DNA from 3 places in the Yimella radicis genome. Region 2 is predicted to be linked to each of the others. Evidence: predicted binding sites of a transcription regulator. Region 2 holds the regulator's gene; each other region holds the start of a gene.

The links. Region 2 encodes HrcA, which represses chaperone genes, less so after heat shock. Its sites were predicted from a motif close to TTNGCACTCGNNNNNNNCGAGTGCNAA; they were not measured.
Region 1: a site for HrcA is predicted at 5,421-5,447, ahead of groES (co-chaperone GroES). Genes of this name have one in related genera too.
Region 3: a site for HrcA is predicted at 1,549-1,575, ahead of groL (chaperonin GroEL). Genes of this name have one in related genera too.

Annotation. Positions count from the first base shown of each region.
Region 1 is NZ_BAAGZR010000007.1:281,061-290,934, reverse strand. Features, by position in the region: gene tsaB (tRNA (adenosine(37)-N6)-threonylcarbamoyltransferase complex dimerization subunit type 1 TsaB) at 1-497, shown strand, start outside; gene rimI (ribosomal protein S18-alanine N-acetyltransferase) at 494-949, shown strand; gene tsaD (tRNA (adenosine(37)-N6)-threonylcarbamoyltransferase complex transferase subunit TsaD) at 942-1,985, shown strand; gene ACYU8W_RS05890 (glycoside hydrolase family 3 N-terminal domain-containing protein) at 1,993-3,240, opposite strand; gene ACYU8W_RS05885 (THUMP-like domain-containing protein) at 3,251-4,471, opposite strand; gene ACYU8W_RS05880 (metallophosphoesterase) at 4,471-5,373, opposite strand; gene groES (co-chaperone GroES) at 5,601-5,894, shown strand; gene groL (chaperonin GroEL) at 6,023-7,633, shown strand; gene shbA (RNA polymerase sigma factor ShbA) at 7,886-8,464, shown strand; gene ACYU8W_RS05860 (hypothetical protein) at 8,455-8,637, opposite strand; gene ACYU8W_RS05855 (hypothetical protein) at 9,042-9,533, opposite strand; gene guaB (IMP dehydrogenase) at 9,585-9,874, shown strand, end outside.
Region 2 is NZ_BAAGZR010000002.1:112,701-122,574, forward strand. Features, by position in the region: gene ACYU8W_RS01575 (16S rRNA (uracil(1498)-N(3))-methyltransferase) at 1-170, opposite strand, end outside; gene dnaJ (molecular chaperone DnaJ) at 167-1,285, opposite strand; gene hrcA (heat-inducible transcriptional repressor HrcA) at 1,295-2,305, opposite strand; gene ACYU8W_RS01590 (DUF3097 domain-containing protein) at 2,438-3,313, shown strand; gene ACYU8W_RS01595 (NUDIX hydrolase) at 3,341-4,243, shown strand; gene nadA (quinolinate synthase NadA) at 4,400-5,386, shown strand; gene ACYU8W_RS01605 (L-aspartate oxidase) at 5,396-6,835, shown strand; gene nadC (carboxylating nicotinate-nucleotide diphosphorylase) at 6,832-7,716, shown strand; gene ACYU8W_RS01615 (MOSC domain-containing protein) at 7,762-8,358, opposite strand; gene hemW (radical SAM family heme chaperone HemW) at 8,389-9,612, opposite strand; gene ACYU8W_RS01625 (YeiH family protein) at 9,745-9,874, opposite strand, start outside.
Region 3 is NZ_BAAGZR010000025.1:139,540-149,413, forward strand. Features, by position in the region: gene groL (chaperonin GroEL) at 1-1,390, opposite strand, end outside; gene ACYU8W_RS13640 (YbaK/EbsC family protein) at 1,627-2,154, opposite strand; gene ACYU8W_RS13645 (SDR family oxidoreductase) at 2,231-2,977, shown strand; gene ACYU8W_RS13650 (DUF3263 domain-containing protein) at 3,073-3,363, opposite strand; gene ACYU8W_RS13655 (hypothetical protein) at 3,510-5,000, opposite strand; gene ACYU8W_RS13660 (CopG family transcriptional regulator) at 5,130-5,282, shown strand; gene ACYU8W_RS13665 (VOC family protein) at 5,282-6,004, shown strand; gene ACYU8W_RS13670 (pyridoxal phosphate-dependent decarboxylase family protein) at 6,035-7,375, opposite strand; gene ACYU8W_RS13675 (NADH-quinone oxidoreductase subunit N) at 7,439-8,887, opposite strand; gene ACYU8W_RS13680 (complex I subunit 4 family protein) at 8,884-9,874, opposite strand, start outside.

The DNA.
Region 1 (9,874 bases), on a different contig from region 2:
TCGGCGTCGGGCCCGGTCCGTTCACCGGTCTGCGGGTGGGAATCACCACGGCGGCCACGCTCTCGTATGTTCTCGGTGTCCCGGCCCACGGGGTCTGCAGCCTCGACGCCATCGCGCATCAAGCCGCGACGAGCGACGTGGAGGAGTTCGTCGTCGCCACCGACGCACGTCGCAAGGAGGTCTACTGGGCGCGGTACGTGCGCGGTGAACGCGAGAGCGAGCCGCAGGTGCACAAACCGGCAGGCCTCCCCGATGAGGTTCGAGCGCTGCCGGCGGCCGGCCGGGGAGCGAGGCTCTATCCCGAAGTGTTCGCCTCGGCGATGGAGCCGGCCGACGTGAGTGCCGCTCACCTGGGCCTGCTAGTCGCGTCCCGTCTGCGCGACGGCGGGGAGCTGCTGCCGTTGCAACCCCTGTATCTGCGGCAGCCGGATGCCGTCCCGTCGGTCGGCCAGAAGTCGGCGCTCACCTCACTTGCCGGACAACGGCGCCGGCCGTGATCACGCGCGAGATGCACTGGAGCGACATCCCCGATCTCACCAGGATCGACCGGGAGCTTTTCGGGCACGAGGCGTGGAGCGAGACCACCTGGTGGTCCGAGCTCGCCGGTCGTCCTCAGCGTCGCTACCTGATCGCGCAGGACGACGAGGGTGTGGTCGGGTATGCGGGAGTCGACTGTGCCGGCGATGTCGCCGACGTGATGACGATCGCCGTCCGACCCCGGGGACGTCGCTCCGGGCTGTCCCAAGAACTGTTGGACTGGATGCGCGCCGAGGCTGTGTCGTCCGGCGCCGAGGCACTGATGCTCGAGGTCCGCGCCGACAACGTTGCCGCGCGAAAGCTTTACGACCGCAACGGCTTCGAGCAGATCAACGTGCGCCGCGGCTACTACCAGCCGGACGGTGTCGACGCGATCATCATGCGAGCGCTGCTGGAGGCAGACGATGAGTGAGCCCGTCGTTCTCGGGATCGAGAGCTCCTGCGACGAGACCGGAGTCGCGCTCGTACGCGGCACCACCTTGCTCGGCGACTCCCTCGCCAGCAGTGTCGACGAACACGTCCGTTTCGGCGGGGTGGTGCCCGAGGTCGCCAGTCGGGCACACCTCGAAGCGATCATCCCGACCATCGAGCGAGCATGCGACGACGCCGGACTCACCCTCGCCGACGTCGACGCGGTGGCCGTGACTGCAGGACCCGGTCTCGCCGGTGCGCTCATGGTCGGGGTTTCGGCGGCGAAGGCGGTCGCATGGGCGCTCGACAAGCCGCTGTACGGGGTGAACCACCTGTGTGCACACGTCTGCGCCGACGTGCTCGACCACGGCCCGTTGCCGGAGCCGACGATGGCCCTGCTGGTCTCCGGCGGGCACACCGATCTGCTGATCGTGCGCGACATCGCGTCCGACGTGACTGCGCTGGGCCGGACGATCGACGACGCCGCCGGCGAGGCGTACGACAAGGTGGCGCGGGTGCTCGGTGTGCCCTATCCGGGAGGACCGCACTTGGATCGGCTTGCGCAGCAAGGGGATCCGACCGCCATCCGTTTCCCGCGGGGTCTCACGTCGGCGCGCGACATGGAGAAGCATCGTTTCGATTTCTCGTTCTCGGGCCTGAAGACCGCGGTCGTGCGCTGGGTGCAGGAGCGCGAACGCGACGGTCTGGACGTGCCGCTCGCCGACGTCGCCGCGAGCTTTTCGGCGGCCGTGGCTGACGTGCTCACTCGCAAGGCGATCGACGCGTGCGAGCACCACGGCATCAAGGATCTGCAGATCGGCGGAGGAGTCACCGCGAACACCCAGTTGCGGACGATGGCCGAAGAGCGTTGTGCCGCAGCCGGAATCAGCCTGCGCGTCCCGCGGATCCGGCTGTGCACCGACAACGGGGCGATGGTCGCAGCGCTCGGGGCCCAGGTCGTCGCTCGCGGACTTACGCCGTCGAGCCTCGACCTCGGCACGGACTCGAGCCTGCCGGTCAGCACGGTCTCGGTCTGACTCCGGACTACTCGCGCCCCGAGCAGGACGTCAGGCCCATCGCGGTCTTGGCCATCAGTACCCGTTTCACCGACGCGTTCAGCTTCGCCCGGAAAACAGGGTCCTTCGCGGCTTCGGCGGTCAGTGCCCTCGCCATGAGCGGCGCCGCGGACGCGAGTCCGGTGAGCGCCACATCGCCGCCCGCGCGCACCATCTTGACCACGCGTTCACCGGCCGGAAGATCACGTACCGCAACGGCATTCAGGTCATCGCTCATTACGACTCCCCCGAAGCCGAGCTGTCTGCGCAACACGCCGTCGATGATCTTCGGCGAGTAGATCGCCTGGTTCTCGGCGTCCATCCTCGAGTAGTAGGCCGACGACACCATGACGAACGGGGCACCGGCGGCAATCCCGTCGCGGAAGGGGCGCAGGTATTCGTCGTCAGCCGAGGTCTGGTCGTCGACGATGCCGTCGGCGGTGAAGTCCGTGTTGCCGGTGATCCGACCGAGGCCGGGGAAGTGTTTGAGCGTGCTCTGCAAGCCGCCCGCCTGCATCGTCCGCACCACCTCGGCGACAGCGGAGCCGGCCTTAGCGGGGTTGTTCCCGAATTGGCGACCCCAGCGTCCGATCGGTTCGTTGGAGCGCGGGTTCGCCGGCGGCACGGTGTCGGCGACCGGGGCGAGGTCGACGTTGACGCCCACCGCCTTCAGTTCGCGGACGATCGTTCGTGCGACGGCGGCTCGGTCCGCAGACGACATCGTGCCCTGGCGCAGCGCCGACGGGAGCGCAGAGAAGCCGTCACCCTTCAACTGCTGAACCTGGCCGCCCTCCTGGTCGGCGGCGATCAAAAACCCGACACTCTTCGTCGACGACGAATTCGCTTGTGCTTGAACGTGATCGGAGGTGCTTTTCACTCGAGAGGTCGTGCGCCAGCCGCCGATGAAGAACATGTTGCCGATGTGATGGTCCTTGATCATCGTGTCGAGTGACTCGGCGGACATGCTCGCGTCCAGCCCGACCATCACCAGTTGGCCGGCGCGCTGTGCCGGCGACATAGATCGCAGCAGGCCGTCCACGCAGGATGCACCCGGTGACGTCGTCGACGAAGGCTTCGGCGTCGGTTCGACCGAGGACGTGCCGGACGAAAGAGAGGTCGTGCGTGTCACCGCGGCGGTTCCCGGCGACGTCGTCCCGGCGGACGGGCCGCCGGGGTCGCCGCTGCACGCCGATAGGGCGAGAGCGCTGACGGTGAGGACGGAGACGGTTCTGATCATCGCGCTCAGGCTACGGGCGAGGGTCCGGTTCGTCGGAATCGTCCGGCTCGAGCACGAGGACGATCTGGGATTGCGCCAACCTGGTCACCAGGAGGAGGGCACTCGCGTCGCCCTTGAGCTTGAGGTCGCGTACGAAGCGGGCATCGTCGAACCTCACACCGCGCTTCTTCACCGTGACTCGCCCGATGTCGTTGGAACGCAACCATGCTCGTAGGTTCTTGATGTTGAACGGCACCGCCTCCCGGACGCGGTAGCGCCGGGCGTACGGAACATCGACACGCACGTCACCGGTGACGTGGCCGAGGCCGGAGGCCAGTTCGGTGCCGTCCACTGCGTCGGCGAGCGCGCCGGTCACCCCTGCACGCACGACCGCCCGGTCAGCTTCGTAGAGGAAGGCTGCCAGGCCGTCGACGCTGTCGGTCTCTGCGGCGATGTGCTCGCTGCGAATCACGACGTCGTCCGTTGCAGTGAGGACGCGAGCCGTGAACCGCGAGTCGTCGGCGACAGGGCCGAACCAGACGCAGCACTCCAGCACCTCGCCACCGAGGGAGGTCCACTGCGCCGACGCTCCGTCGGGGAGTGCCGAGCGTGGGAAGGAAGGACTGAGCTTGGCGCCCACCGCTCGTCCGGAGGCCCCCAGAGCGGTGACGAAATTCCAGGACGGCAGGAGATCCTCCAGCCGGAAGGTGCGCCTGGTCCGGCCGGTGATGTCGGCAACGCCCGAGGTGCGCCGCGCCGGATCGAGCCAGACACCCACGTGTGAGGGGACGTCGACGGTCGTGACGTCCTCGACCGACACCGTCGTACCGCCGGGCAGGTTCGCGCGTGCGATCGCCGCAGTCGCAGCGTCCAGGTCGAATGCGTGCACGGCAAGTCCGGCGCGAGCGAATGCCCGTGCGTCCGAGCCGATTCCGCAACCGAGGTCGTACACGTGGTTCACGCCCGCGGCTGCGAAGCGGGCCGCGTGCCCGTCGGCGATGCGCGGACGGGTGGCCTGCTCGAGTCCGTCGGGAGTGAAGAACATCCGCGCGGCGTCGGGTCCGAACTTCTCCACCGCCCTGTGTCGCAGCGCCGACTGTGTGAGCACGGCACTGACGAGTTCGGGATCGTGGCCCTGTGCGCGCAGTCGCGTCGTCAACGCCATCACCGAAGCAGGGTCGTACGAAGGCAACGAGTCGAGCAGCGAACGGCCGTCGTCCGACAGGATTCGCTCGACGAGAAAGGCATCCATCAGGACGGCGTCCAGGTGGAGGACTTGCTGGAGAAGGCCTCGCGGCGCTCCGCCGGCGAGAGCGCGGCCAGCGCGTCCTGCACCTGCGGCGAGAACCCGCTGACCACCGGGGGAGAGCCGAGCGGAATGTGAGTGTGCACCAGCCCGTGCGGATGTATGTCGACCAGGTCGAAGCCTTGACGCCCGTCGACCCCGACCAGCGCTCCGTTCGGCGCCCCGCCGTCCAGGGAGTAGCAGGACACGGCCGCCACCGAGACCGGGATGCCCGCGAACGTGCCGTGACAGCTGTGGTGCAGGTGCCCGGCCAGGATCGCCCGGACATCGCTGCCACGCAGCACCGATGCGAAGGCGTCCTGGTTGTCGAGGCCGATGACATTCATCAGGTCGACAGCCGAGACCAGTGGCGGGTGATGCAGCGCGAGCAAGGTGCCGTACTGACTGGGCGTACTCAGCCGGTCTGCCAGCCAGGCGATCTGGTCGTCGTCGATCGCACCGTGGTGGTAGCCGGTCACCGTGCTGTCCAGCGCGATCACCCGAAGCCCGCGCAGGTCGTACACGCGATCCTGCGGCTCGTCGTCCACCGCGAGATCGAAGAGCCCGCGGGCGTACGGCGCACGTTCGTCGTGGTTGCCCATGACCCAGATGACCGTGCAGGACAACTCCTTAGCCGCGGGCTCGACGATCTCACGCAGTGCGCGATATGCGTCCGGTTCGCCGAGGTCGGCGAGGTCGCCGGTGAACACCATCGCGTCGATGGACCGACCGGTGCGAACCACTTGGTCCAGGGTGCGGCGCAGGTTGTCGATCACGTCGATCACCCCGTGCAGCCGGCGCCCGTCCGCGAGCACGTGCGGGTCGCTCAGATGGGCGATGGTGTGGGTCGGCGCGGGTCCGAATCGCATGTCCCCATCCTGCCCGCCCGAACGGAATGAAGAGTGTCGGACGGCAGTTAGCACTCGACGTATGCGAGTGCTAGATTCGCCAGTGGCACTCAGCCTGTGACAGTGCCGGCTCCGCAAAGGCTCAGGTCGACCCCCGCGACGGCGACCGGAGCCCGGGAGCCGGTGAGTCACAGGGCAAACTTCCGCCGCACGACGCGGTGGGTACAACGTAGAAAGGATCCGCTGTGGTGAACATCAAGCCGCTCGAGGACCGCATTGTGGTCAAGGCCGTCGAGGCCGAGCAGACCACCGCTTCCGGTCTGGTCATCCCGGACACCGCCAAGGAGAAGCCCCAGGAGGGCGAGGTCGTCGCTGTCGGCCCCGGCCGCTTCAACGAGGACGGTGACGAGCGTGTCCCTATGGACATCAAGGTCGGCGACAAGGTCATCTACTCCAAGTACGGCGGCACCGAGGTGAAGTACGGCGGCCAGGAGCTGCTGATCCTCTCGGCGCGCGACGTGCTCGCCATCGTCGAGCGCTGATCGGCCTCACGAGCATTCAAGGCGCCCCGGCTCGCCGCCCTCTGCGGGCCGCGATCCGGGGCGTCGCACATTCCCCGGTCCACCCAGGACCTCTCGAAAGAGACTGAAAGACAAGGACTTCCATCACCATGGCAAAGACCCTGGAGTTCAACGACGACGCGCGTAAGTCGCTCGAGCGCGGTGTTGACGCACTCGCCAACGCCGTCAAGGTGACGCTCGGCCCCAAGGGCCGCAACGTCGTCATCGACAAGAAGTGGGGCGCCCCGACCATCACCAACGACGGCGTCACCATCGCCCGTGAGGTCGAGCTGGACGACCCCTACGAAAACCTCGGCGCGCAGCTCGCCAAGGAGGTCGCCACCAAGACCAACGACATCGCCGGTGACGGCACCACCACCGCGACCGTCCTCGCCCAGGCGATGGTCAAGGAGGGTCTGCGCAACGTGGCCGCCGGCGCCTCGCCGTCCGGTCTGAAGCGCGGCATGGACAAGGCCGTCGAAGCCGTCAACGACCAGTTGCTGTCCAATGCCCGCGAGGTCGACGGCAAGGAAGAGATCGCTCAGGTCGCATCCCTGTCCGCGCAGGACACCACGATCGGTGGCCTCATCGCCGACGCGTTCGACAAGGTCGGCAAGGACGGTGTCATCACGGTCGAGGAGTCCTCGACGGCGGTGACCGAGCTCGACTTCACCGAGGGCATGCAGTTCGACAAGGGCTACATCTCGCCCTACTTCGTGACCGATCCGGAGCGGATGGAGGCCGTCCTCGAGGACGCCTACATCCTGATCAACCAGGGCAAGATCTCGGCGATCGCCGACGTCCTGCCGGTGCTGGAGAAGGTCGTCCAGTCGGGCAAGCCGCTGGTGATCATCGCCGAGGACATCGACGGCGAAGCGCTGTCGACCCTGGTGGTCAACAAGATCCGCGGCACCTTCAACGTCGTCGCGGTCAAGGCCCCCGGTTTCGGTGACCGTCGCAAGGCGATGCTGCAGGACATGGCCATCCTCACCGGTGGTCAGGTCATCGCCGAGGAGGTCGGCCTCAAGCTCGACCAGGCTGACCTGGACGTGCTGGGCCAGGCCCGCCGCGTCGTGGTCACCAAGGACTCCACCACGATCATCGACGGCCAGGGCGACACCGCCGACGTCGACGGTCGCGTGAAGGAGCTGAAGGCCGAGATCGAGCGCACCGACTCCGACTGGGACCGCGAGAAGCTCCAGGAGCGTCTCGCCAAGCTGGCCGGCGGCGTCTGCGTCATCAAGGTCGGCGCCCACACCGAGGTGGAGCTGAAGGAGAAGAAGCACCGCATCGAGGACGCGATCTCCGCCACCCGTGCGGCGATCGAGGAGGGCATCGTCGCCGGTGGTGGCTCGGCGCTCATCCACGCCGTCTCGGCGCTCGACTCCCTGCAGCTCGAGGGCGACGAGGCCACGGGCGCGAACATCGTCCGCAAGGCGGCCGCCGAGCCGCTGCGCTGGATCGCCGAGAACGCGGGCCTCGAGGGTTATGTCGCGGTGTCGAAGGTCGGTGAGCAGCCGCTGGGCAGTGGCCTCAACGCCGCCACCGGCGAGTACGGCGACCTGATCAAGGCCGGCGTCATCGACCCGGTCAAGGTCACCCGTTCCGCGCTGCGCAACGCGGCGTCCATCGCGTCGATGGTGCTCACCACCGACACGCTCGTGGTGGAGAAGCCGGAAGAGGAAGAGCCCGCGGCCGCGGGCCACGGACACGCTCACTGAGGCGGTCCATCCAGGCAAGCGCCCCGGTTCCTCACGGACCGGGGCGCTTCGCATTCCGGCATCGGCAGGTCAACCGGCATTTGACCAGCACGGCAGGTGGATGCCTACTCTGGTGAGTGCGCCCCTCGGTCATCTGTCCAGGAGTTCGGCCGGGACGGGGTTCAGGAACCGACGACGAGGACCCGGGAAGGCAGGATGAGCGGATCGCCAAACGCTGCCCACCGACCTGTAACAAACTGGGCCGCTCGCACGATGTCCCCATCGGAAGCGCAGATCCCCCTGCGGGACCTGGCTGCTGAGGCTCGTGCAGGAAGCGATGCTGCGGCAGCCGCTTTGATGGCAGGCGTCCACGAGATCGCGTTGCGCTACGCCCGAGCCCGGCTCGGCCGTTTCTCCGCGACCTCGGACGCCGCGGCAGACGTTGCTCAGGAGGTGTGTGTGGCCGTGTTGACCGCGCTGCCTCGATACGTCGACCAAGGCGCCCCGTTCGAGGCATTCGTCTATCGCATCGCTTCCCACAAGGTGGCCGACGCCCAGCGCGGCGTGCTGCGTGGTGCAGTGCCCAGCGATGATCTTCCCGAGCAGACCGACGCGCGACTGACCCCCGAGGAGCACGCGCTCGAGGCCGACCGATCGGCGCAGGTGCATGCCTACCTCGACCAGTTGAACGAACAACAGCGCGAGATCCTCACGCTTCGGGTTGCCGTGGGCATGTCTGCCGAAGAAACCGCCGCCGCCCTTGACATGACTCCCGGCGCCGTCCGCGTCGCGCAGCACCGTGCGCTTGCCCGTCTGCGCAGGATCATGACCGACACGAAGGATCAGCAGTGACGCCGCGCCTGGACGACATCCGTCGCGACGACGAGTGGCTGGACGCCCTCGGCGGTCGTCGAGGCGCGCAGGCGTCGAACGACGAAGCGATCGCGCTGCTCTCGGAGTGGGTCGAGGCGATCGATCACCTCCCCAGCAGGCCCGAACCGGTTGTCGGCCGTTATTCGCGCCATGGGCTCCTTCGCGGACGTCGCGGCGCGGGCCTCCACCTGCGTCGTGTCGCGTCGGTCTCCGGTATCGCGGTTGCGGCCCTGTCGGTGAGTTCGGTGTCTGCTGCGGTCACCGGCACTTCGGTTCCGGTGTTCCGTGAACTCGGCACGGTCACCCGCGGACTCGTCGGCGCCGACCCCTTGCCCCGCACGGTCGAGGCGACCGGCGTACCTGCCGAATCATCTTCCAGCACAACACAGTCGGACACCAGGTCCGACGACCGCGCCCACGAGCACTCCGGTACGACGACGCAGACGCAGTCGGCAACGAGCGATGACCCGACCTCGGTACCGCGAGCCTCCAGTACGCAGTGGGTCTGGACCGGCACGCAGTGGAAGCAGTCCACGACTTCGGTAGGTTCGACGAGTCAGCAACGTCCGACGTCCACGCGCGCGACGCGTCCGGTGCTGCCTCCCACCGGCACTTCGGCTCCGACGTCGACCAGCGTCCCGACCTCCACTTCGACGCCGTCGTCCACCTCGACGCCGTCGTCCACCTCGACGTCCACCTCGACGCCGTCGTCCACCTCGACGTCCACCTCGACGTCCACCGCGACGTCCACCTCGACCAGCAGTCCGACGGCCTCGAGTCCGTCGACGACGAAGTCAACGAAGACCACCAAGAAGACGCGTCCGACCTCTCCGTCCACCGTGACAAGAACGCCCACGTCAACGGCAACGAGCACGCCGACGTCCACATCGACCGACGGTCGGCGCGGGCGCCCGACCGCGCGTCCCACACTTCCGATGCCGCCGCAGCCGTCTCCGCGTGCCCGTACCGCGACCGCGAGCGAGAGGTCCGTCGTGACCCCGGACGACGCCTCGGACTCGTTGGCGAACGAGACCTTCACCGCCACCATTCAGTGACCACCCTCGTCGCGTCGGCTCCGTCGGCTTCGTAGACTTGCACAATGACGTCTGGTGAGCCGACTGTGAGCGATGTTCCTGCGATCTTCGGCCAACTGGGCCTGACCTACGACGACGTGCTGTTGTTGCCGGGGGAGACCGATGTGATCCCCTCCGAAGTCGACACCACCTCCCGCCTCACCCGCGATCTGAAACTGCGCATGCCGCTGATCTCGGCGGCGATGGACACCGTGACCGAGTCGCGGATGGCGATCGCGATGGCGCGCCAGGGCGGCATCGGTGTGCTGCACCGCAATCTGTCGATCGAGGACCAGGCCGAGCAGGTCGATCTGGT
Region 2 (9,874 bases):
GTGCACTGAGCGACCGTCCCGGAGCCGTCGGCGACCAAGACGGTTTCCCCCGGCTCGATCCGCTTCACGGTGGCCGCGTGTCGCCCCTCCGGGCCGTCGAGCACCAGCGGGGCACCGTCAGTGACACCGTCCAGGCGTCCGGCGTCGATCAGGAAGAGCGCAGCGGTCACTTGAACGCGTCGCGCAGCTTGCCGAACAGTCCCTTGTCGGCTCGCTGGAAGTTGCCCTCCGGACGCTCTTCGCCGCGGGCCGTGGCGAGCTGACGCAGCAGATCGCGCTGCTCGTCGGACAGGTTCATCGGCGTGCGGACGTTGGTGTGCACCAGCAGGTCGCCGCGCATGTTCGTGCGCAGGTGCGTGACGCCGAGGCCCTTGAGCGTGATGACATCGCCCGGCTGGGTGCCGGCCTTGATCTCCACGTCGCGCGGGCCGTCGAGGGTCTGTAGCGGCAGGTTGGCACCGAGGGCGGCCGCGGTCATCGGGAGTTCGACCGAGCAGTGCAGATCGTCGCCCCGACGTTGGAAGGTCTCGTGCTTGCGGACCCGCACCTCGACGTAGAGATCGCCGTTCGGGCCACCACCGGGGCCCACCTCGCCCTCGCCGCTCAGTTGGATGCGGGTGCCGGTGTCGACCCCCGCGGGCACCTTGATCTTCAGCGTGCGGCGGTCACGACGGCGTCCCTCGCCGGAGCAGTCCGGGCACGGCGACTCGACGACCTCGCCGTAACCGTGACAGGCACCGCACGGACGGGTGGTCATGATCTGGCCGAGGAAGGAACGCTGCACCTGCTGCACCTGACCGGCGCCCTGGCAGACGTCGCAGGTGCGGCGTCCGGTGCCCGGGCGGGAGCCTTCACCGTCGCACGTGTCACACAGGATCGCGGTGTCGAAGACGAGGTCCTCGGTGCCACCGAAAACGGCGGTCGACAGGTCGATCTGCAGCGGGACGAGGGCGTCCTGTCCGTGCTGGACGCGAGACCTCGGGCCGCCCTGCGCACCGGCCGCGCCGGCACCGAAGAAGGCGTCCATGATGTCGGTGAAGCTGAAGTTGCCGCCGAACCCTGCGTGCTGGCCGCCGAACGGGTCGGCGCCCATGTCGTACTGCTGACGCTTGTTCGGGTCGGACAGCACCTCGTAGGCCTGCGAGATCTTCTTGAACTCGGCCTCGGCCTCCGGCCCCGGGTTGACGTCGGGGTGCAACTTGCGGGCCTGCTTGCGGTAGGCGCGCTTGATGTCCTCCGCCGAGGAGTCGCGGGACACGCCGAGATCGGCGTAGTAGTCGTTCAACGAAGTTCCTTACTGCTCGAGAATTTCCGAGACGTAACGGGCGACCGCGCGAACCGCGGCCATGGTGGTGGGGTAGTCCATGCGGGTCGGACCCAGCACACCGATGCCACCGGCGGTGTACGGAGCGCTGACGATCGATGCCGTCCGGAATCCGTCGATGGCGTTCTCGCCGCCGATCCGGACGTAGACGTCGTCGCCTTCCATCTGCTGCAGCAAACGCAACAGAACGACGTGTTCTTCCAAGGCGTCCAGCACCGGTCCGATGGTCTCTGGGAAGTCCTGCCCGGAGCGCACCAGGTGGGAGGTGCCGGCCATGACGACGCGCTCCTCACGCTCCTCGGCCAGGAAGTCGCGGATCACGCCGACGGACGTGGGAGTGGAGTCGTCGGGGTGCGACTCAGGCCTCGCCCCCGCGCGGCGCTGCTCGGCCCAGGCGTCCAGCCGGTCGGCGGCGTGAGCGCGGGTGCGCCCTTCGGCGGCCTGGTTGACGACGTCGCGCAGGCTGAGGAGCTGGTCTGCGGTGTGGGCGATGGTCAGCACCCGCTGCTCCACCCGTCCGGTCGACATGATCAGCACGACCATCACCTTGGTGTCGGCGAGGCTGACGAGCTCGATGTGACGGACGGTGGCGGTGCCGATCGACGGGTACTGCATGACCGCGACCTGGTGGGTGAGCGACGAGAGCAGCCGGACGGTGCGGTCGACGACGTCGTCGAGGTCGACCGCCTGCTGCAGGAAGGTCTCGATGGCCACGCGCTCGGAGCGTGACAGCGGCTTCATGTGGCCGAGTTGGTCGACGAACCGGCGGTATCCGGCGTCGGTGGGGACACGTCCGGCGGAGGTGTGTGGGGCACTGATCAGCCCCTCCTCCTCGAGGGCGGCCATGTCGTTGCGGATCGTTGCGGCGCTGACGCCGAGTTGGTGACGATCAAGCAAGGCCTTGGACCCGACGGGCTCGGAGGTGGCGACGTAGTCCTGCACGATCGCGCGCAGCACGTCGAGACGGCGTTCTTCGCTCATCGGTCCTCCTCACTGGTACGGGCTCGCCCGCGACTTTGGCACTCCGAGGGCACGAGTGCCAATTCTACGACCCGGCGCGAACCGCGCGTGTCACCCACGACGTGACCTGCGCCGCCGTCTACCGTGACGGCCGTGACAGACCGATACGGCTCCGATGTGCTCTCCTCCGACTGGCGCGCGCCCAAGCGTGGACGATCCCAGGAGGTCGCCGCGGAGCCCGACACGGTCGTCGAGGAGGTCGACACCGGGTTCGTCGGCGCCGTCGTCCGGGTGGAGAAGGTCGGCGGGATGCACGTGGTGCACCTGGAGGACCGACGCGGCGAGGTGCGCGCGTTCCCGCTCGGCCCGGGCTTCCTCATCGACGGACGCCCGGTGATCCTGACTCCCCCACGCCCGGCGGACGCGGCCGCGCTGGCGGCCGCACGCGCCACCACCACGCGTACGGCGAGTGGGTCGGTCGCCGTGGTCGACCAGCGGGCGAAGGTCGCGCTCGGCTCACGGATCTTCGTCGAGGGCCGACATGACGCCGAACTGGTCGAGAAGGTGTGGGGCCACGATCTGCGGGTCGAGGGCGTGGTCGTCGAGATGCTGGACGGCGTGGACGACCTGTCGGCCGTGATCCGCGATTTCGCCCCCGGGCCGGGGCGGCGCATGGGCATCCTCGTCGACCACCTGGTGCGGGGTACCAAGGAGCAGCGCATCGTCGACGCCGCGCGGGCGCTGCCTCAGTCGCGCGACCATGTGCTGATCCTCGGCCACCCGTACGTCGACGTGTGGCAGAGCGTGCGTCCGCAAAAGCTGGGTTGGACCAAGTGGCCGGTGATACCGCGCGGCACCTCGTGGAAGCACGGCATCCTTGCCGAGCTCGGCTGGCCGCACGCCTCTCAGGCTGACGTCGCGCGCGGGTGGAAGCGCATTCTCGGCACGGTCGACAACTACGCCGATCTGCAGCCGGAGCTGCTCGGCCGCGTCGAGGAGCTCATCGACTTCGTCACCGCTCCGGTCTGATCCGATTCACCTTGTAGGTTCTGCGTCATGACCTCTCGCCCGGCCGCGTCGCTGCATGCCGACCTGGTGGCGGTCGTCGTCTCGGTCGGCACCTGCGCGGGCGCGCCCGATCAGGGACCGATGGTGCTCGCCGCCGGCGATCCACTGCACCTTCCGGCGGGCCCGTTGCGCACCGACCACCACTCGCTGCAGAACGGCGCGCGAGCGTTCGTTGCCGAGCAGACGGGGCACTCCCTGGGCTTCGTGGAGCAGCTCTATACGTTTGCCGACCTGGGCCGCGACGGTTCCGCCGGTCGGGCGGTGTCGATCTCCTACCTGGGGCTCACGCGGGCGGCCGCCGACGACGGCTGGCGCGACGTCTACGACCTCCTGCCGTGGGAAGACCGCCGGTCGGAGACCTCGATCGCGTTGTGCGACAAGCTGATGAGCGAGCTGCGCAGGTGGTCGACCGATGCGTCCGAACGCATCGCGCACATCTTCGGTGATGGTGAACTGCCATGGCGTCCCGAGCTGGCGCTGCAACGTTACGAGTTGCTCTGGGAGGCCGGACTGGTCGCGGATTCGCCCAACGCCGCTGACGGCGTCGACGGCCTCACCGGCCCCGCGATGCACTCCGACCACCGCCGCATCCTCGCGACGGGTCTGTCCAGGCTGCGCTCGACGATCCAATACCGCCCACTCGTGTTCGAGCTCATGCCCCCGACGTTCACCCTGGGCGAGCTCCAGGCGGTGGTCGAGGCATTGGTCGGCGCCGGCCTGCACAAACAGAACTTCCGCCGCTCGGTCGAACAGCAGGCGCTGGTGGAGCCGACCGACGACACCTCTCGCGCCACCGGCGGACGACCGGCGCGGCTCTACCGCTTCCGTCGCGAGGCCATTGCGGCCCGCGGCCAGGTGGGCACCAAGGTGCCGATCCCCCGATCGCGCTGACCCGCGTCCGCCGCTGCGGGTACGGCCCACCCTCCGCAACCACTGCGCCTCTCACTGCAACTACTGCGCGTGCTCGCACGCGCAGTAGTTGCAGTGAGCGATGTTATGCTCACTCCAAGCATTTACTCAATGTGAGCAAATAGGATGGAGCCGACGATGTCGACAGCCACGTACGAGAAGGTCCGCCACCTCATCCCCGAGGTCGAGTGGGCCGTCTTCGAGCCGGAGATCGAGGCGATCGCAGCGCTGAAGCGCGAGCACGACGCCGTGATCCTGGCGCACAACTACATGACGCCAGAGGTCTTCCACGGCGTGGCAGATATCGTCGGCGACTCCCTCGCCCTCGCCCGCGAGGCGCAGCACGTCACGGCCGGCACGATCGTGCTCGCCGGGGTGCACTTCATGGCCGAGACGGCCAAGCTGCTCAACCCGGCCAAGCGGGTGCTGCTGCCCGACCTGCGTTCGGGTTGCTCGCTGGCCGAGAGCATCACGCCGGACGACATCGCCGAGCTTCGCCGGCAACACCCGGGTGTGCCGGTGGTCACCTACGTCAACACCAGCGCGGCGGTGAAGGCCGCCAGCGACATCTGCTGCACCTCCGGCAACGCCGTCGAGATCATCGAGTCGCTCGGGGTCGACCGGGTCATCATGATCCCCGACCAGTACCTCGCCCGGAACATCGCTGCCCGCACCGGCGTCGAGGTGATCACCCACCCGGGTGCGTGCGAGGTGCACGAGCGCTTCACCCCCGCCGAAATCGACGACATCCGCTCGGGCAACCCCGGCGTGACGGTCATCGCCCACCCCGAGTGCCCGCCGAATGTGGTTGCCGCGTCGGACTTCTCGGGTTCGACCGCCCAGATGATCGACTTCGTCGGCCAGGTGTCCCGGGCGGGCGTGCCCGACGCCGGCGGACGCCGCAAGGTCGCCCTCATCACCGAATGCTCGATGAGCGACAACGTGGCCGCCGAGCACCCCGACGTCGACTTCGTGCGCCCGTGCAACCTGTGCCCGCACATGAAGCGCAACACGCTCACCGCGATCCGTCGCTCGCTCGAACTCGGCCAGCACGAGATCACTCTCGACCCCACCCTCGAAGCACCCGCGCGCCGCGCCATCGAGCGCATGCTCGCGGTCAAGTAGGAGCACACCATGAACAAGCCGGTCATCATCGGCTCGGGCCTCGCGGGTCTCACCGCCGCTTGGGCCCTCTCGCCCGCCGAGTGCGTGCTCGTCACGCCGGGCACGCTCACCGACAACGCGGCGAGCATGTGGGCCCAGGGCGGCATCGCGGCAGCTCTCGCCGACGACGACACCCCCGAGTTGCATGCGGCCGACACGGTGCGGGCGGGCGCGTTCGTCGGCGATGCCCGCACCATCCGGCGCATCACCGACGCGGCGCCCGACGTGATCGCACTGCTGGCCGAACTCGGCGTGCCGTTCGACCACACCGACGACGGACGACTCGACCTCGCCCTCGAGGGCGGACACAGCCGCAGCCGCGTCGCTCACGCCGGTGACTCGTCCGGAGCTGCGATCACCCGCACGATGGCGGCTGCCGTACGCGATCTGCCGAGCGTGCACACGCTCGATCGACACACCGCACGCCGCCTGCTGACCGATTCGGACGGCGCGATCTGCGGTGTCGAGGTGCTCGACGCCTCAGGCGCGGTGCTCGTGCTCGAGACCGACGCCGTCGTGCTGGCGACCGGCGGGATGGGTGCGCTGTGGCCGTGCACGACGAACCCGGCGACCGCGCTGGGGCAGGGTGTCGCGATGGCTGCGCGGGTGGGTGCCCGCACCGACGATCTGCACCTCGTGCAGTTCCACCCCACCGCTCTCGACGTGCCGGCCTTCCCCAACCCACTGCTGACCGAAGCGCTGCGTGGCGCCGGCGCGATCCTGACCGCCGACGGCGAGCGATTCGTGCACGAACTCCAACCGCGCGACGTGGTTGCTGCCGCCGTGTGGGAACAGCTGCGGGCGGGGCGTCAGGTTCGTCTCGATTGCCGCGATATCCCTTCTGTTGTAACGCGTTTCGCTGCGGTTGCCGAGCTGTGCGGGGCGCACGGATTCGACCTCGCCGGCGACCTGCTGCCGGTGCGGCCGGCCCTGCACTACGCCATGGGTGGCGTCACAGTCGACGCCCAGGCGCGCACCTCGGTGCCCGGCCTGTGGGCCGTCGGCGAGGTGTCGCGCACCGGCCTGCACGGCGCCAACCGACTGGCGTCCAACTCGTTGCTCGAGGCGGTCGTGACCGGCCGGGCCGCGGCCGACTCGATTCGCGGCGCCGATACTCGCTGGACCCCACGGGTGCTTCCCGTCGACCCGGGCACCGTCGTGTCCGCGTCCGCCGCACCTGCTGTCGACCTCGCTGAGGTGCGCGCCGTGCTCGGCGACAGCTGCGGAGTGTTGCGCGAGGGTGACACGCTCGAGCGCGCCGTCGACCGGCTCGCCGGACTACGCCACGACGATGCCGGCTACGTCGCCTGGCTCGTCGCCCGCTCGGCGCTGTTGCACCCGCACACCGTCGGCGCGCACCGCCGCGTCGACTCCATCGAAACCGTTGCTGCACAGGAGGTTCCGGCATGATCGACAGCCATATCAGCCTTGAGGTCGACCGCATCGTCCGCACGGCCCTGGCCGAAGACCTCGGTCAGGCCGGCGATCTCACCACTGCCGCCACGGTTTCCCCGGATGCTCAGGGCACTGCGCACCTGGTCGCGCGCGAGCCGGGCGTTCTCTCCGGCATCGTCGCGGCCCAGCACGCCTTCGACCTCGTCGACCCGACTCTCGACGTGGAATGGTTCGTGGCCGACGGTGTGGCCCTCGCGCCCGGCACGCGCATCGCAACCGTGACGGGTCGCGCGGCGTCGATCCTCACCGCCGAACGCACCGCGTTGAATCTGCTCGGTCACCTGAGCGGCATCGCGACCCGGACCGCCGGGTTCGCGCGGCTTGTCGACGGCACCTCGGCCCGCATCGCCGACACCCGCAAGACGACGCCGGGGCTGCGCGCGTTGGAGAAGCGAGCCGTCGCCGACGGCGGCGGAATCAACCACCGTTTCGGGCTGCACGACGCAATCCTGGTGAAGGACAACCACATCGGGCTCGGCGGCGGTCTCGACAAGGTGCTCGCCAGGCTTGCCGAACGCTCGGGTCACCTGGTGCGGGTCGAGGTGGAGGTCGACACTCTCGACCAGTTGCGCGAACTGCTCGCCTTCGATGCCGACCGTCTCGGGCGCCGCCTCCCGCCGGTGGTGCACGGTGTGCTGCTCGACAACATGACGCCCGACCTCATCCGCGAGGCCGTCGGCCTGATCGACGACCACCCTGCACCGCTGGTCATCGAGGTCTCCGGCGGCGTCGACGAGACGACCGTGCGCGGGTTGGCCGAGGCAGGTGCGCAGATCATCTCGATCGGTGCCCTGACCCACAGCGTCCGGACGCTCGACATCGGCCTCGACCTGTAAGCAGACCGGTTGGGTGGCGCCGGTCGTTGCCGAGTCGCCGCGCGCTCAGACGGGACCCAATGCGACCGGGGCGCCGTCCGGCAGCTCGACCGTGATCGGGTCACCCGCTCGCACCATCCCACTGCGCTCGACGACCGACATCACCCCGGCCCGGCGAATGACCTGCACCGTCCGCACCTCGGGTGAGGCCGTCGACGGGGCGGGTTCGTCGGTTGGGGTGCCGTCGGCCCTGGAGAGCACCACTTTGAGCAGACCCGGCTTGAAGTCGTTGATCTGCGCGCACGGGTTGCGCAGGCCGGTGAGCCGCACGACGGCCTCGTCGCCGAGGTGCAGGCGGGTGTCGACCGGGAGCGCATGCAGGTCGACACCGCTGGTCAGCACGTTTTCGCCGAGGTCGCCCGAGGCCAGGGTGTAGCCCATGCGCTCGGCGGTCTCGAACACCTCGCTGGGCACGAGATGCACCTGCCGCAGGTTGGGTTGGTTCGGGTCGCGACGCACCCGGGACCGATGTTGCACAAGGGTTCCCGCGTGCGCGTCACCTCGCACCCCCAGGTCGGCGACCAACTCGATCGCCTCCACCGGCGCCTTGGAGAAGCGGTGCAGCTCGTCCCGGCTGACGGCGGCCACACGAGGCTGGTTCATGGGTCGATCCTCGCATCAACCGGTTATGGGTCAGAAGTCGAGCAGCCGGCGGACGACGGTATCGGCGAGCAGGCGACCGCGCAGGGTGAGCACGAGCCGGCGATCACGCAGGGTGGTCGGTCCGTCGACCAGCCCGTCGCCGATGAGCCCGGCGACGGCGGCGCGGCCCGCGGGTTCGAGGTCATCGATCGCCAGACCGACGTCCCGACGGACCCCGAGGACCACTCTCTCCTCGTACCGCTGTGTGGCAGTAAGCAGTTCGCGTCCGGCGCCCGGCGAGTGTGCGTCGGCGAGCACCGAGGCGTACGCCGCAGGGTGCTTGCGATTCCACCAGCGCACCCCGCCCACATGACTGTGCGCTCCCGGCCCGATCCCCCACCAGTTGGCGTCCGACCAGTACAGCTCGTTGTGCCGACAACGCAGCGCCGGGTCGGTTGCCCAGTTCGACACCTCGTACCAGGAGTAACCGGCCACGGCGAGCATGGAGTCGGCAAGCTCGTACTTGTCGGCTTCGTCGTCGTCATCGGGCATCGTCACCTGGCCGCGACGCACCTGAGCTGCGAGCTTCGTGCCCTGTTCGACTACGAGCGCGTAGGCACTGATATGCCCGGGTTCCAAGGCAATTGCCGCGTCCAGCGAGGTGCGCCAGTCGGCGAGCGACTCCCCCGGTGTGCCGTAGATGAGGTCGACACTGGTCGCCAGCCCGGCCGCCTTCGCCGCCTCGACGCTGCGCCCGACATTGGCGGGGTCGTGGGTGCGCTCGAGCGTGTGCAGCACGTGCGGCACCGCCGATTGCATCCCGAACGACACCCGGGTGAAACCGCCGTCCGCCAGCACCTCCAGCGATTCGGGAGTCACCGAGTCGGGGTTGGCTTCGGTCGTGATCTCGGCATCATCGGCAAAGCCGAACCGGTCGCGCAGGGCGCCGATCATCCGCACCAGGTCGTGCGCCGCGAGCATCGTGGGCGTGCCGCCCCCGACGAACACCGTCGAGATCGGCGGCGCCTGGTCACCCAGCACCCGTGCGGCGAGGTTGATCTCCCGAATCGCGGTGTCCGCGTACGAACCCACGCTCGCGCCAGGGCCGAGCTCGGTCAGGGTGTAGGTGTTGAAGTCGCAGTAGCCGCACCGCACCCGGCAGAAGGGCACGTGCAGGTAGACCCCGAAAGGCTTGTGCGGCAACGCCTCCAGCGCCGTCGCCGGCAGGTGTCCGTCGGTCGGGACAGGTTCACCATCGGGCAGCGCGCTGGGCATTGGTCCATTCTCGCCGACGTCGACCCGCACGCCGAATCGCTGCACCAACCGCCACAGGCGCTGCACCTGCGTCCAGTCACTGCTGGTGCACCACCAGTGGCTGGCGAGTAGCGCAGCGTTTGCGGGCGGGGGTCAGAGGGTGCCGGTCAGGGCCTGCATGGCCAGGCTGGTCGAGGCGACCAGCACCGACAGGATCGCGCCCAACAACAACGGCCGCAGGCCGGTGCGGCGCAGCTGCGCCGGGCGCATGGACAGCCCGATC
Region 3 (9,874 bases), on a different contig from region 2:
CCACGACGCCCGGCTCGAGGCCGGCGTTGAGGGCGATCTGCTTCAGCGGAGCCTCGGCCGCGACGCGAACGATGTTCGCACCGGTGGCCTCGTCACCCTCGAGCGACAGCGAACCGAAAGCGTCCTTGGACGCCTGGATCAGCGCCACGCCACCACCGGCGACGATGCCCTCCTCGACGGCAGCCTTCGCGTTGCGGACGGCGTCCTCGATGCGGTGCTTGCGCTCCTTGAGCTCGACCTCGGTCGCGGCACCCGCCTTGATGACGGCGACGCCACCGGCGAGCTTGGCCAGGCGTTCCTGCAACTTCTCGCGGTCGTAGTCGGAGTCGCTGTTCTCGATCTCGGCGCGGATCTGCTTGACGCGACCGGCGATCTGGTCGGCGTCGCCGGCACCCTCGACGATGGTCGTCTCGTCCTTGGTGACGACGACCTTACGAGCGCGGCCGAGCAGGTCGAGTTCGGCGGTCTCGAGCTTGAGGCCGACCTCCTCTGAGATGACCTGACCACCGGTGAGGATGGCGATGTCACCGAGCATGGCCTTGCGACGGTCACCGAAGCCCGGAGCCTTGACGGCAACGGACTTGAAGGTGCCGCGGATCTTGTTGACCACCAGGGTCGACAGTGCTTCGCCGTCGACGTCCTCGGCGATGATCATCAGCGGCTTGCCGGACTGCATGACCTTCTCCAGCAGCGGCAGCAGGTCCTTGATCGAGGAGATCTTGGAGTTGACGACCAGGATGTACGGGTCGTCGAGCACCGTCTCCATGCGCTCGGTGTCGGTCACGAAGTAACCGGAGATGTAGCCCTTGTCGAAGCGCATACCCTCGGTGAGCTCCAGCTCCAGACCGAAGGTGTTGCTCTCCTCGACGGTGATGACGCCTTCCTTGCCGACCTTGTCCATGGCCTCGGCGATGAGCTCACCGATCTGGGGGTCCGCGGCGGAGATGGACGCGGTGGCAGCGATCTGCTCCTTGGTCTCGATCTCCTTGGCGTGCGACAGCAGCTGCTCGGACACAGCCGCGACAGCCGCTTCGATGCCGCGCTTGAGCGCCATCGGGTTCGCGCCGGCGGCGACGTTGCGCAGACCCTCGCGCACCATGGCCTGGGCCAGCACGGTGGCGGTGGTGGTGCCGTCACCCGCGACGTCGTCGGTCTTCTTGGCGACCTCCTTGACCAGCTCGGCGCCGATCTTCTCGTAGGGGTCCTCGAGCTCGATCTCCTTGGCGATGGACACACCGTCGTTGGTGATCGTGGGGGCGCCCCACTTCTTCTCCAGGACGACGTTGCGGCCCTTGGGGCCGAGGGTGACACGGACGGCGTCGGCGAGGGTGTTCATACCCCGCTCGAGTCCGCGACGGGCCTCCTCGTCGAAGGCAATTGTCTTGGCCATGTGGTGGTTCCTCCCACACATTGCGTATCGAGTTGGCGGCACGACGCCCGCGACGGACGAGCCGCACCGGCTGCGGACCTACGTCGTCCGCGCGATGTGACCCTCGCCGTACTGCCACTTGTTCTGTCACTCTCATGCCGAGAGTGCTAACGCCATTATTGGCACTCGCGCGGGGCGAGTGCAAACGGGACGCCGGGGAATTTTCGGCGGGCTCCCGGACACGCGAACCGGACGGCTCAACCGGCGATCGTCAGGTCGAGAACCTCGGCGTTCGGCAGGGCGGCCAAGGCTTCGCCGGTGATCAACAGCTTCGACGTGCGCACTCCCCCGCCGATCACGAACTCCCCGCCCTCGGCGACCGCCCGGTCGATGAGGATCGGCCAGTCCACCGGCAGACCGACCGGCGTGATCCCGCCGGATTTCATGCCGGTGGCCGCTTCGGTGTGCTCCTGGTCGGCGAAGGTGATCTTGCGAGCGTCCAGGTGCTTGCGGACGGTCTTGTTCACGTCGGCGCGGTCGGTGCCCCGAACGATGACGGCGGCGTACGTGGTGTTCTCACCCCGGCGCGCTTGCACGACAACACAGTTCGCGGCCGCTTCGAGGGTCACGTCGTACGCCTGGCAGAACGCGGCGGTGTCGGAGAGCGAGTCGTCGACCGGCGCGACCAGCAGACCGGGCGCGTTCGCGTCCGCGACCGTCGGCGCCACGAGGCCGGCGTGCTCCTCCAGGGGCTGCCAGTCGAGGTTTCCTCTAGCGCTGGACATGGACCACTCCTTCGTCGGACGTACGGGTTGCGACAAGATGACAACACAACCACCGAAACGAACAGAAGAGGTCTCCATGAACCGTCTCGAGGGCAAGACCGCGATCGTCACCGGAGCCAGCCGAGGCATCGGCCTGGCCATAGCCGAGCGCCTGGTCGACGAAGGCGCGAACGTCATCATCACCGCACGTGGCGAGGACACCCTCAAGGAAGCCGTCGCCGGACTCGGTGAGCGCGCGTCCTACGTCGCCGGCAAGGCGGACGACGCCGCGCACCGCGAGGAGGTCGTGCGCACCGCGATCGACAAGCACGGCAGCATCGACGTGCTGATCAACAACACCGGCATCAACCCGGTCTTCGGCAAGCTGCTCGACGTCGAGCCAGAGGTGTCGCGCAAGATCCTCGAGGTCAACGTCCTGTCCGCACTGGAGTGGGTCAAGCTGGTGCACAAGGCGTGGATGCAGGAGCACGGCGGCTCGATCGTCAATGTCGCGTCCGTCGCCGGCCTGCGACCCGCCCCGGGCATTGCGATGTACGGCGTCAGCAAGGCCGCCGTCATCCACCTCACCGAGGAACTCGCGATCGAGCTCGGCCCGGACATCCGGGTCAACGCCGTCGCACCGGCCGTCGTGAAGACGAAGTTCGCCGAGGCGCTCTACTCCGGACGCGAGGAGCAGGTGGCCAAGCCCTACCCGCTCAAGCGCCTTGGCGAGCCCGAGGACATCGGCAGCGTGGTTGCTTTCCTCGCCTCGGACGACTCCGGCTGGATGACCGGCCAGACCCTCACCGTCGACGGTGGCGTGCTGCTCAACGGCGGCGTCTGACTTCGACCCCACCCGAGAATCGGCGTGAGTTTCTGCCCTTCGCCACGTCCGGCGAAGGGCAGAAACTCACGCCGATTTGTGTGGGCTGGGCAGGCTCAAGGTGTGTCGAAACCGAACCGGCGCGCGTTGCGCTGCTTCATCCGGCTGGAACGCAGTCGGCGCAGGCGCTTGACCAACAGCGGGTCGGCCTTCATCGCCTCCGGGTTGTCGAGCAATGCGTTGAGCGCCTGGTAGTACGCGGTCGAGCCCATGCCGAGGCGGTCGCGGATCGCGTCCTCCTTGGAGCCCTGGGCGCGGAACCAGTCTCGCTCGAGCTCGAGGATCCGCCGGTCACGGTCGGTCAGCTCTGCACCCTGGGGTGCACTCGTCTGCTCCGCCGCGCTCATCGGTGACCTTTCCTCGTGGACGTCTGGTGCTCGGCTCGCCCGCTGGGGCAAGCCGAGCCGTCGCCGATTCTAGGAGCCTAATGACACCGTTGTCATTTGTGGCGGTGAGCCTGTGACGGATGTGACGAATGAGTCGAAAATGGGCCTCAGCGGGCCCCTCCGATGCCGAGTACAGCCGCGATTCCGAGGGCGGACCGCGGGTCGTACGGCGAACGCCACAGCCCGCCATGGGCCGCGCCGGCCGCCTCGGCGGCCCACACGTCGCCCTTGGCCGCGTAGCCACCGGTGCGCAGATCGTGGACGAGCATCGCCGCCATGAGGGTGTTGGCGGTGGACGGATCGAACACCTCGACGCCGAACCGGTGGGCGCCTGCGTACGCGGCAGCCAGGGCCCGGTTCTTGGTGACGCTCTTGGTGCGGGTGGGCGGCGCGATGTTCATCGAGACCAGCTGCCCGTCGGCCGCGGCGGCCGTCGCGCGCCAGCGGTGAATTCGCTTGGCCAGCAAGTAGTTCGGCCCCTGCTGCGGCACGATCGTGTCGCTGATCGCGGGGCCGTCGACGATCGGCGGGTACTGCCGCTGCAGCAATCGGCCTCCTGACAGCGCACGCAGCGGACGACGCACCGACTTCAGGAACGCCGAGTCGAGTCCTGAATTGGCTTGCGACACAGCATCGTCCGGCGCGACGAAGACGTCGGTGGGTGTGGCCAGGTAGGCGAGCGCGACGTCCGGACGTTGCGAAAGGTGCACGGCAAGGGCGTCCGTGGCGGCCGAGAGACGAAGGTTCACCCCACCGTCGGCGTACACGTAGTTGCCGAGCACCATCGGGCCTTCGACGCCCATCAGGTAGTCGCCGATGCGGCCGGTGTCGTGCAGCAGGTCGGCACCGGCATGCTGACTCGGGTCGGACGCATCCACCCCGGCCGGACCGACCGGTGCGGTGAGCGATCCCGCACCCGACCTGGCCAGGTCGAACAGCGGCGACCAGATGCCCGGGCGGGCAAGGTCGATTGCGACGACATGTCCTCCCCAGCGAAGCAGCGACCGCAACGGACCCATCTCGGCACCGGCGCCCAACACGACGAACGTGCGGTCACGGACGTCCAGCCACTCCGGATGGTCGAGCACCTGACCCACCGCGTCCCGCACCCCCGGTTCGATGACGCCGGATTCGACCCAGTCGTCCAACCGGCGACGCAGGTTGGCCCCCGAGAGCCGATCTCCCTTGTAGGGCAGGGTGAATTCGCGCTCCGGATCGCCGTCGCCGCGCACCGTCACCGACTCCAGGGCAGGCTGCGGACTGGGAGTCGCAAAGGCCTCGGCCACGCGCCGGTCGTGCCCGCCTGTCACAGGAAGCCAGCACATCCGCTCGTGCACCGCCGACAGTCCGTCGCGGGCGATCGCCATCGCCGCCTGGTGGTCGCGCGCGCCCACCTCGACCAGGCGCCGGAAGTGTCGGGGATAGCCGCGGCGCCACCCGGTGTCGCGACGGACAGCGAGAGCTCCCGGCTCGTCCACGGAGGCGAGCGCGTCGGAGACGACCCCTCGACCGAAGGCCGACGAACTGCGCTCCTCCTGCCCCTGCGCCATCTTGGCGGTGTTGCTGACCGGGAAGACGACGCCTGTGCTGGTGTTCATGAGGGCGACTCAATCACGGACTCGCCAGTAGCCCAGCGGTTTCGTTCTTCGACACCAACCGCGTCACCTGCGAATGAAGATGCGGCTCAGGCCCTGCTTGCTCGTTTTCTATATTGCTAGCATTCAAGCATGGATGAAGAAGAAAGCAAGAAGGTGCAGTTCAACGTGTACCTACCCAAGGGACTGGTCACCGAGACCAAGCACCGCGCCATCGACGAGGGCACCAGCCTGTCCGCGCTCGTCGAACGAGCCCTGACCGCCTACCTGAAGGAGTCGAAGTGATGATCACCACTCAAGCCATTCGTTTCACGAACGACGTTCCTGCCATGCGCCGGTTCTGCGAGACGCTCGGACTGGTCGCCACCGTGACCTCCGACGACAGTTGGGCGGTCATGCGGTCGGGGTCCGGAGATGTCCTGTTGCACGGGGTGAACTCCGCAGAGTCGGACGCGGTCGCCGGGCAGACCGATCTGACCTTCGAGGTCGACGATCTGGACGCCCTCGCCAAGGCCTTCGGGGACATGCCCATCGACGAGACCTACGGCCGCTCACTGCGGATCACCGACCCGGACGGCGAGCAGTTGTGGATCAACGAGAAGCAGACCGACTTCTACGGCTACACCGAGCACGAGGCCGCGCCGAGCGGTGACCTGTCGGTCTGTCCCGTCGTGTTCACCGATCCGTCCGGCCCGTGGTCGACCTTCCTGGAACGCCTCGGTCTGAGCTGCGGGGACAACGCTGTGGGCACGCCGTACCGGCAGTTCGCCGCCGACCGTGGGTTCGTCGGGTTGCATGTCGCGCGTCCCGGTGAGTTCGAGAAGTACCTCGCCGGCGTCAGTGGTTCGCGCGCCTCGCTCACCCTCACCACGACCGGCGAACCCGAAGCCCTGGCGAAGACCTTGCGCGAGGCCGGTCACGACGTTCGGGTCGACACCTCGTTCGGCACGGTGCTCGAGATCACCGACCCCGACGGCCAACTGGTGCAGGTACACGCCGCCCGGTAGCAACACAATCCGCGCAGATTCGCGGGGCCGTCAGGCCATGGTGTCGAGGATCGCGGTGATGTCGTCCTCACTGGTGAGGGGGTTGACGATCGCGAACCGGGCGAGGGTCTCGCCCTCGTGCGAGGTCGGCACCACGAACGCCTCCTCGCGCTCCAGCAGGTCGTCCGACCAGCGCTGGTAGTCGGCGGCCGACCAGCCGAGGCGGCGGAACACCACGACGGTGAGCGAACCCTCGCGCACGAGTTCGACGTACGGCCGCTTCTTGATCTCCTCGTTGGCGAACCGCGCCACCTCGAGAGTGCGTTCGATGGCCTCGGTGTAGGCGTCCGTGCCGTTGACCACGAGCGAGAACCAGAAAGGCAGGCCGCGAGCGCGACGAGTGAGGCCGATGGAGAAGTCGGAGGGGTTCCAATCGGTCGAGCCGGTGAGCACGTCCAGGTAGGAGGCGTGTTGGGTGTGCGTGGCTCGTCCGAGCATGGGTTCGCGGTAGATCAGCGCACAGCAGTCGAACGGCGCGAAGAACCACTTGTGCGGGTCGACGATGAAGGAGTTGCAGCGTTCGATGCCGTCGTACTTCTCCCGGACGCTCGGCGCCGCCAACCCGGCGCCGCCGTAGGCACCGTCGACGTGCAGCCAGATGCCGTACTGATCGCACACGTCCGCGACGGAGTCGATGTCGTCGATGATGCCGAAGTTCGTCGTGCCAGCCGTGGCGACGACGGCGAAGAAGGTGTCAGGACCGTTCTCCTCCAACACTTCTCGCAGCGTTTCGCCGGTCAGCTGCCAGTCGTCGACCGGCACCTTGACCAGTTCGGCGTCCACCACCTTGCACGCGGTCTCGATCGAGGAGTGTGAGCCGAAGGTGGCTGCAACGCGGTACGGACGCTTGTCGGTGAGCGCGCGGGCGGTGTCTCGCGCCGCGACGAGGGCGGAGAGGTTGCCGATCGTGCCGCCCTGGACGAACTGACCGCCGGCGGTCGGGGGCAGGCCCACGAGATCGGCGATCCAGCGCAGCGCTTGGTTCTCGGCGTACACCGCACCCGAGCCCTCGAGCCACGAACCGGCGTAGAGCGCGGACGCACCGACGACGAGGTCGAACATGGCTGCCTCGCGCGTCGGCGCCGAAGGAATGAACGACAGATAGCGTGGGTGGTCAATCGACAGGCACTTCGGCGCGAGCTGCTCGGTGAACAGTTCCAGCGCCGGCAGTCCGCCCATGCCCTCGCGGGTGATCGTCTGGCCCACGAGCTCCTGAAGCTCCTGCGGGGTCGCGACCCCGTCCAGCGGAACCGGGTTCAGCTTGAGTCGGTTGTCGGCGTACGCCGCGATGGCGTCGCTCAATTGCTGGGTCTTCTCGTCGAACCGGTGCACGAGCGAGCAGTCTAGGTGCGCGCGCTCGGAACGCCGAACGACCGCGGGATTGCAGGCGTCCGTTCAGTCGACCAGCCAGAACAACAGCTGGGGCGCGAGGTTCACGACGACCAGCGCGGGCACCCCGGCAACGAGCAGGATCAGGTGCAGCGGGTGGGCACGCAGACCACGGTCGACGGTGTCACCGCCGGAGCTGAAGATCTGCCACACCCATCGCAGGTACACCGCGACGCCGATCATCGCGTTGATCGCGGCGAGTACCAGCAGGAGCCACTGCCGCTCGTCCGCGACGGGGTGCAGCACCGCGACCTTCGCCAGCACTCCGCCGATCGCGGGAGGCAGACCGGCGAGAGTCAACAGACCGAGCGAGAGCAGGACGCCGGTCCACGGCTGTCGTCGTCCGAGTCCGCGCAGAGCATCGAACGCGGTGACTGCAGAGCGTCCCTGCTGGTGGGCGACCGCGGTGAGCGCGATGAAGATGCCGAGCGTGGCGACGGCGTAGATGACGACGTACGCGGCCGCGGCGTGCACCGCACGGCTGGACGAGGTGGCCAGCGGCAGCACGATCCAGCCGGCCTGGGAGACCGAGGACCACGCCAGGAAGCGCAGCGTGTCGTTCTCACGCAGCGCCATGACGTTGCCGAGCGTCATCGACAGCACCGCGATGACCGCCAGCGCGACCATGGCCGCTCCCCCGACCGCGGCGATCGGGCGGGCGACCACCAGCAACGCCCCCAGTGCAGCGATCTTGGACACCGTCGCAAGCAGCGCGGTCATCGGGACGGACGCACCCGCGTACCCCTCGGGAGTCCACGCGTGAAAGGGCACGAGCGACAGCTTGAACCCGACACCGGCGACGATCAGCATCAGCGCGACGGCGAGCATCGGGCGGGTGTCAGGGTTGTCGATCGCGACCTGCACGGTGTCGGCGTCGAAGGTGGCCGAACCGGTGGCGGCGAACCACATCGCCACACCCATCGCCGTCACCGCGAAGGAGACCAGCGACGTCGTCAGCAGGTTGAGCGCGCCGTCCACCGCCGTGCGGCGGGCGCGGACGGCGACCAGCGCGATGGTGGGGACGGTCGCGAGTTCGAGCATCACCAGCCACGCGGGGAGGTCGCGGGCGGCGACGACGCCCGTGGCGCCCGCGGTCACGGACAGCAGGGCCGACACCTGAATCACACTGTGCGACTTCGCGATCCGGATCGGCGCCGCGAGCAACGTGACGACGAGTGCCGAGAGCAGCGCGGCTGCCTGCAGACCCGCCGAGACGTTGTCGACGACGTAGAAGCAGTTGCCCTCCGGTTGACACAACGAGGTGGCCGGATCGTCGAACACCCGCGTCAGCGAAGGGACGGTGCTCGCGGTGGCCGCGGCCAGGGCGAGGGCCGCCACGACGAAGTGGACGGTGCGTCGGCGGGGCACGACTGCGTCGATCACCAGGACGAGGACGGCTGTGACCGCCGGGATGATCACCGGGAGCAGCGGCAGCCAGTACACGTGGATGTTCATCGGATTGCTCCCGACTGATCGACGGCAGGGGCCATCAGATCGAGCAGCCCGGTCGGCCAGACGCCCAGCACCGCGATGGCGATGATCAGCGTCGCGATGACCGTCCACTCCAACGCGGACGCATCACGCCAGGGCGCGGGCTCGGGCACCACGCGTTCGCTGCGGTCGGATGAGCCGCCCCAGACGGTGCGCGCGACGCGCAGTGCGTACGCGGCGCCGAGCACGGCACCGATCGCGGCCACGGCGGCCAGCACCTTGAACAGCGTCCGATCGGATGCCGGTTGCCAAGCGGCGAGGAGGGTGAGCAACTCGGACCAGAAGCCGGCCAGCGGCGGCAGACCGAGGGAGGCGGCGAGGCCGAAAAGCAGAGCGAAACCCAGGCGGGGGCTGACGTCGCGGACGGCCTCCCGAGGCACGTCCAGGCGGTCGTCGTGCCAGCGCTGCTTGAGCCCACCGACCACTGCGAACAGCAGCGCCGAGATGAGTCCGTGGCTGATGTTGCCGAAGAGAGCCGCCTTGAGACCGAGTTCGGTGCCGGTCGCGAGCGCCAGCATCACGACGCCCATGTGGGCCACCGAGGAGTAAGCGATCAGGCGTTTGAGTGACGGTTCGACCAGGCAGACCAGACCGGCCCAGATGATGCCGATGACCGCCAGCACGCCGACGAGGGGTGCGAGCGTCTGCCAGCCTTCGCGCAAGGGTGCGACGAGCAACCGGATGACGCCGTAGGTGCCGAGCTTCAGCAGGACGGCCGCCAGCAGCATCGAGCCGCCGGTGGGTGCGGCGGTGTGTGCGGCGGGCAGCCAGGAATGCAGCGGCCACAGCGGCACCTTGACTGCGAACCCGGCCAGCAGCATCGCGGCGATGGCGGTCTGCTGGGGTGCGTTGAGGGAGACGCCCCGGGCGAGTTCGGTGAGGTCGGCGGTGCCGGAGGCGAAGACGAGCGCCAGGATTCCGGCGAGCATCAGCGTCGAGCCGAGCACCGTG